3 regions of the Gracilibacillus thailandensis genome follow, and region 3 is predicted to be linked to each of the others. Evidence: predicted binding sites of a transcription regulator. Region 3 holds the regulator's gene; each other region holds the start of a gene.
The links. The regulator LexA, encoded in region 3, represses DNA repair genes until DNA is damaged. The targets are predictions, from matches to a motif close to CGAACATATGTTCG.
Positions count from the first base shown of each region.

Region 1: addB (helicase-exonuclease AddAB subunit AddB) is a predicted target of LexA. The motif match lies at 1,124-1,137, and genes of this name have one in related genera.
Region 2: GH715_RS10175 (YolD-like family protein) is a predicted target of LexA. The motif match lies at 1,311-1,324, and genes of this name have one in related genera.

Region 1 is NZ_WJID01000006.1:32,201-34,482, reverse strand. Features, by position in the region: partial or broken gene GH715_RS02915 (GrpB family protein) at 1-226, shown strand, start outside; gene GH715_RS02910 (HAD-IA family hydrolase) at 330-950, shown strand; gene addB (helicase-exonuclease AddAB subunit AddB) at 1,189-2,282, shown strand, end outside.
Region 2 is NZ_WJID01000029.1:13,843-16,124, reverse strand. Features, by position in the region: gene GH715_RS10185 (AAA family ATPase) at 1-85, opposite strand, end outside; gene GH715_RS10180 (exonuclease SbcCD subunit D) at 87-1,238, opposite strand; gene GH715_RS10175 (YolD-like family protein) at 1,351-1,683, shown strand; gene GH715_RS10170 (YozE family protein) at 1,710-1,931, opposite strand; gene tatC (twin-arginine translocase subunit TatC) at 1,953-2,282, opposite strand, start outside.
Region 3 is NZ_WJID01000007.1:25,573-27,854, reverse strand. Features, by position in the region: gene GH715_RS21740 (N-acetylmuramoyl-L-alanine amidase family protein) at 1-656, shown strand, start outside; gene lexA (transcriptional repressor LexA) at 989-1,609, opposite strand; gene GH715_RS03280 (YneB family resolvase-like protein) at 1,872-2,282, shown strand, end outside.

The sequences.
Region 1 (2,282 bases), on a different contig from region 3:
GGGGAAAGGGCACTTCCCATTTGCATATCTGTGAATATGATAGTAAGGAATGGATTAAAAGCTATTATTTCGAGATTATCTTAGATTACACCCAAAAGCAGCTCGAGAATATGAAGTCTTAAAGAAAAGTCTTGCTTCTGCATATAAGCATGATCGACATACATATACAAAGGAAAAAGAACCTTTTATCAAAAATATTGTGGAAAGAGCGGAGAAGGAGAGATAAGACTACCGCAAGCAGGGATCAATGGATGGAGATACGTTTTTGTTCCTAAAAAATTTTAAATACATAATATTTTATAAATTTTCGTAGAACTGGAGTGCATTTGATGGTAAAATACGTTATTTTTGATTTTGATGGGACACTGGCAGATTCTCGAACAGCACTTTTGAAAAGTTGGAATATTATAGCGAAACAGTATTATTTTAGAGAAATAAACTTGAATGAAATGGAAAAGATGAAGAAACTGTCTATCAAGGAAAGAGGTAGATATTTGCAGTTTCCGATGTTTAAAATGCCAATCGTGATGCCTAAGTTTTATCAATTATATCGAGAATCCATAAATGAAGTGAAGCTATATGATGGTATTGCTGAAATGTTAGCTGAATTAGAGAGAAAAGGCTATAAGACTATCATTATATCATCTAATTCAAAAGAAAATATTATGACTTTTCTAAAAAGCAACAAGTTAACGAGTATAGCAAATGTTATCTGTTCAAGCAGTATATTTGGAAAAAATAAGTTAATCCACAGATTTTTAAGAGGAAATAACTTGAAGCCCTCAGAAGTAATTTATGTAGGGGACGAAAAAAGAGATATCCTAGCTTGTAAAAAAACTGGCGTTAAAATAATCTGGGTTAGCTGGGGGTATGACTCTTTTGAAGTGGTAAAAAAAATGAAACCTGATTTTCGAGTAAATACTCCAGCTGAGATATTGAAAGTGATTTAAAAGAGAAAGCAGTTATAAAGCAATATAAATACTCCTTTGTTGAATTACTCTGTGTAAGTCGATGTTGATTCTAGGATGTGATAAAAATAAAGGGAATTTCTAGCGATTCTATTTCCCGGAGAAGATAAGTAAGTAGCCTATTATTAATTAAACCAAACACCATTCTTCACAACAGAACATTCGTTTGCTATAATCTATGGTAAAATAGACGTGAAGATAGAGAAAGTAGGTGTTTTCTTTGTTGCGATTTTTAACTGGAAGTGCAACGGTGAATAAAAGTGAGCAATGCTTACAAGAGATAAGACAAGAACTCAAGCAAAATCCTCAAGGCCCCCCGATTATCTATTTAGTTCCAGATCAAATGACCTTCCAACAGGAATATGCGTTATTAAATGATCCTGAAATAAATGGCTCAATTCGCGGACAAGTCTATAGTTTTTCGCGATTAGCTTGGCGTGTTATGCAGCTAACTGGCGGAGCAACAAAGAAATACATTACATCAACAGGGATGCAAATGATGCTTCGTAAAATTGTCGAGGAGCGGACTGATGAATGGAAAGTATTCCAGAAGGCCATTGAAAAGCAAGGTTTTATCGAACAACTGGAGGATATGATCACCGAATTCAAACGCTATTGTGTTACACCAGAATTAATTAGTGAACAGTTACAAGAAATGAATCGATTCCAGCATAAGACAATTAGTGAAACAGCGTTACAAAATAAATTAGATGATTTAGTTTATATTTATCAGCAGTTGACTACTGCTTTACAAGGTCACTACATGGATAGTGAGGATCAGTTACAGCAGTTAGTAGAAAAACTAGAAATGACTAATTTTTTAGAAGGCGCATCTGTTTACATAGATGGCTTTCACCAATTTACGCCACAAGAATTATTAGTGATAGAAGCAATGCTCAAAAAGTGCGAAAATGTCACAGTAACGTTAACGGTTGATGATGTACACGACCCTGAAGTAGTACCGTTAGACCTTTTTTATCAAACAAAGGAAACGTATCATCAATTAGAGCAGCTAGCAGAACAAACGATGGTGGAAACAGAAGTCACTCCTCTAACAACTAATGAAAATGCGACAACACCATTTGTTCATTTAGACCGTTATTTTGATAGTCGTCCTGTTCAGAGCTATTCGGAACAAGCACCCGTTCGGATCGCGGAAGCGGTGCACCCACGTGCTGAGGTTGAAGGAACAGCACAGGAAATTGTTCGGTTAGTAAGAGATGAAGGGTATCGTTATCGTGATCTTGCTATTCTGATTCGCGAACCGGATGTGTATCATGATCTCATTACTACTGTTTTTGATGATTATCAGAT
Region 2 (2,282 bases), on a different contig from region 3:
GCTCTTCCCCTAAATCGGTAAAATCTATTTGTTGTTGTTTTCGATAGGGTCCAAATGCGGTTAATTCAAGGTTCAAAGCGCGCATACTATTTCTCCCTCTCTTCTACCATAACTTTTTGTATTACGTCTTGTACATATTTCGCCCGTTCTGCGGAAAGTTCCGATCCTTTGATCTCTTTGTAAAACGATGCAAATAGTTGTTCATGGGTCATTTTCTGTTTTTCCTTTATTGATTGAATTTCTTTAAGAGATTGATGAACTACATGTTGTTTTCGTTCTAACCGTAAAATATTAGGGAAAAGCTTACGAAGTTTTGTAACAGGATCTATGATTTGTCCATCATCTAGCAATCTTATTTGCAAGTAATCTTCGGTCGCTTTCACTACTTTTTCCGCTAATAATTCTTCAAAGTATCCTTCTACAATTCGTAAGTCTTTTGGCGCGTTTAAAGGAATCGTGTATACTGTTTTCTCAGTACCATCTAATTCTAAGATGGCGACAGATTTTTTATGGTTTGCTTCTGAAAAGGAATATTTCATGATTGACCCGCTATACCGGATAAAATCATTTTTAATTTTTTGAGGTTGATGAAGATGTCCTAAGGCAATGTAATCAAAAGATTTAAATATAGAAGCATCGATATAAGGAGTACCACCAATCATCGTGAGTCTTTCTTCAGACTCCGATTCCATTCCGCCCGCAATAAAGGCATGTCCAACTAAAATATGTTGAGCTTGATCCGTCATTTGTACTTCAATCTCTCTCACTATCCGCTCCATCGCTTGTTGATGTGTTTCGATGGAATCGTCTTGAAAATAGTACTTCACTTGTTCTGGTTCAATATAGGGCACTAAATGAAAATAGACATCATGTTCGCCTTCATTAAAATGGATGGGTTGAAACACATCCTCAATGGATGTTGCTAAATATAATTGTTTGGATCGAAACAAACTTGCTCCAAACCCGAGCCGATCAGGACTGTCATGATTACCAGAAATAGCAACGATCGGGATCTCCATTTCAACGGATACTGTAGTAAAAAATGAGTTTAATAATTCAACAGCCTCTCTTGGTGGCACTGCTCGATCATAAAGGTCACCTGCAATGATGATTACATCCGGTTTTTCTGCTTCGATAATTTCAATCAAATGCTGGAGAACTTTACCTTGATCTTCTGTCATGTGTAATCCATGAACAATCTTTCCTAAATGCCAATCTGCAGTATGTAAAATCTTCATAGTCGCATTCACATCCCTTCCATATTTTCACTATTTATTATACACGAACAGGTGATCGAAGTCTATTGATTAAGAACGAATGTTCGCGTATAATAATACTGAGGTGATTTGTTTGGTACATGATCGAGGTAAAATAAAATGGGCTTCTTTAATGTTGCCTGAGCATGTTGAAATGCTTCAAGATTTCTTTGCTGACGAACCCCTTAAGGAAAAGCCTATTTTAGACGAAGATTACGTCAACGAAATGGAGTTAACGTTACAGCAAGCGATACATGCTCAACAAAAGATAACATTAAACTACTACCAAAATAGCTCTTTTAAGTCCGCTATTGGCCATATTATTAAAATGGACCCAATCGCAAGAAAGCTAACTATTCAAGAAGGAGCTTTACAACGAAAAGTCCCAATTGAAAATATTGTAGCAATAGAATTATTGCATGAGTAGGAAAAGCCATGAGTGGTTAGCGACACTCATGGCTTTTCTTCATCTATATACGCCTCCCATAAATGATCATATGTTGCAATCGCTTCTGGAAAAGGAGTATGCCATTCCAGATAACTGCTAATTTCATAATAATCGTGAGAATGCTTGGGAAAGTCATGATCATAAAACATCCAATCAGCTAACCTTCGGGCATCATCAAGTTGTTTATTTCCACGATAACGCATCATAAAGTGATAAAAAGACTTCATACGTTTCCTCAATCCCTCGTGTTAATTTTCCATAAATTCACGATGCTGTTCTTGTTTTTTTCGGTATACTATTCGTGATAACATGATACTGATTTCATAAAGTATGATTAACGGAATCGCAACGACAATTTGTAAGATAAAATCTGGTGGTGAAATCATGGTTCCGATAATAACAAGGATAAAATAACCGTACTTTCTTGTTTTGCTTAAAAATTGTGGTGTAACAATCCCTAGACTCGTTAAAAACATCGTAATAACTGGGACTTCAAAAAATACAGCAAATGGCATTGTCACTTTAAATATAAAGCGGAAATAGTTTTCTACTGTAAACATCGTATCAAACATGCCATC
Region 3 (2,282 bases):
ATCATTATCAAGGGGTTACTGTTCGTCTAAGTCGTATTAAAGATAGAACATTATCATTAAGACAACGTACGAATGATTGTGTAGTAGTTAACTCACTTGTAGGAACAAAGTCTGTTCAAAAAGTTGCAGAACTAACATTACCTATAACTGCTTTTGCTGGTTTAGACGTTTTAGATGATCTTGTAGCTGTTGACGTTGTTCCAAATCTAGACGAAGTTACGCAAAATGCTCGTATTATACGAGATAAAGTAGTGAACATCGGTGTTCTTCCAGTTACAATTACGGTTACTATTGCAGGTGTTGATTTACCAGTGACATTGTCAACTTCAATTCCTTTCCAGGAGCACACTGACTTCCCGGGCGCTTGTCCAGAAGATACCTTACAAGAGACTCCACTTGAAGTGGAAGGAATCTTCACTCAACCTGGGGTACCAGTAATAACTGGTCCTGTAGTGGGTGACTTGGTTACAGGTATATTGTTTAAAGTAGTTTTACGAACTAATATAACGGTTACACGACCAGTTATACAAGATGCGCAAGGAAATATTTGTGATGTGAATCCAAATCGTTGTAATAATATTGGAGATGCACCTTCCTTCACATTACCTGCACCAGAAAATGCTAACGGTGGAATAATTCCATTAAGTAATAGCTAATAATCATAGTTAATTGCTCTATGATAACCAAGGATTATGTGAGTTACAATTAATATGTAAGTGTAGCATAAAGAAACCGGACCATATTCTAAATCTATGAAAATACAAGGAGACCCTAGAACTTTTTAAAGTCTGAGTCTCCTTGTACATCCATTTATTACTGGAGAAAAACAAAAAAGAGGTATAGAATATAAGACAATCTACAATGGAAGTATCACTACAATTGTCCTTAGTATACATAATAAGATTATAGTAAACAATAACTTATGGTATTGAAAAAAGAAAAGTGCGACTTATATAAAGTACGCACTTTTTTATTATGACTAACTTATTTAGATACTGCGATACAAGCCGACTACTTTTCCTAAAATACTGACATTATCATAGATTAGCGGATCCATCGTTGCATTTTCAGGTTGCAAGCGAATATGATCTTTTTCTTTAAAGAAACGTTTTACAGTTGCTTCACTGTCTTCTGTCATTGCAACGACAATATCTCCATTTTCTGCTGTGTTTTGTTGTTTGACAATTACCTTGTCTCCATCTAATATTCCTGCTTCAATCATACTGTCTCCCTCAATAATCAATACAAATAATTGTTCGCTTACATGCATTTCATTGTGCGGAATTGGAATATATTCTTCAATATTTTCGACTGCTGTGATAGGAAGACCAGCCGTTACTTTCCCGATAACTGGTGCAAATGTAGCTTCTGTTTGCGGAATTTCCAGTTCTCCATCTTGTGGAAGTACTTCTATCGCTCTTGGTTTAGTAGGGTCACGTCTGATATAACCTTTCTTCTCTAATCTGGCTAGATGACCGTGAACGGTTGAACTTGATGCTAAACCAACTGCTTCTCCAATCTCACGAACAGATGGCGGATATCCTTTTAGCTCTACTTGTTCTTTAATATAAGCTAATATCTCCTCTTGTCGTTTTGATAGATTTGTCATATTTAAATCTCCTTATACGTATTATTTATTAATCAAAGTATAGCATAGTAAGATCAGATTTACAAACATTCGTTCGAGAAAACTGTTGACATGAACATCTGTTCGTGTATAATTAAGATACGAACAAAAGTTCTGTGGAGGGATTTATCATGTTAAAAAATATTTCTAAGATTGACATTTTCTATTTGGTTGCCTTTATACTAGCTATTGTCTTTTTTTATGTTTCAGCAGTAACTAGTTTATAAAATGAAGGAGTAAATTTATGACGAAAGCAATCATTTATTGTCGTGTGAGTACAGAAAAGGAAGCGCAAGAAACTTCTATTAAACGGCAGCAAGAAGAATTGCAATTGTTTGCAAATAAATATAATTTCGAAATCATCAATATAATAGAAGAAAAACAGAGTGGATATGAGATTGAACGAGAAGGTATTTTTGAAATGTTAGAGGAGTTTCAAAGCGGAAAGGCAGATACACTACTCATTCAAGATGAAACAAGACTTGGAAGAGGAAATACAAAGATAGCATTACTTCATCAGTTAAATCGCTTAAATGTCAACATATATACACTTTCACACCATGGTGAGCTACAACTATCCGAAGGCGATTCAATGGTGCTACAAATTGTCTCGATAGTAGAGGAATATCAAAGGAAATTACACAATGCGAAAATT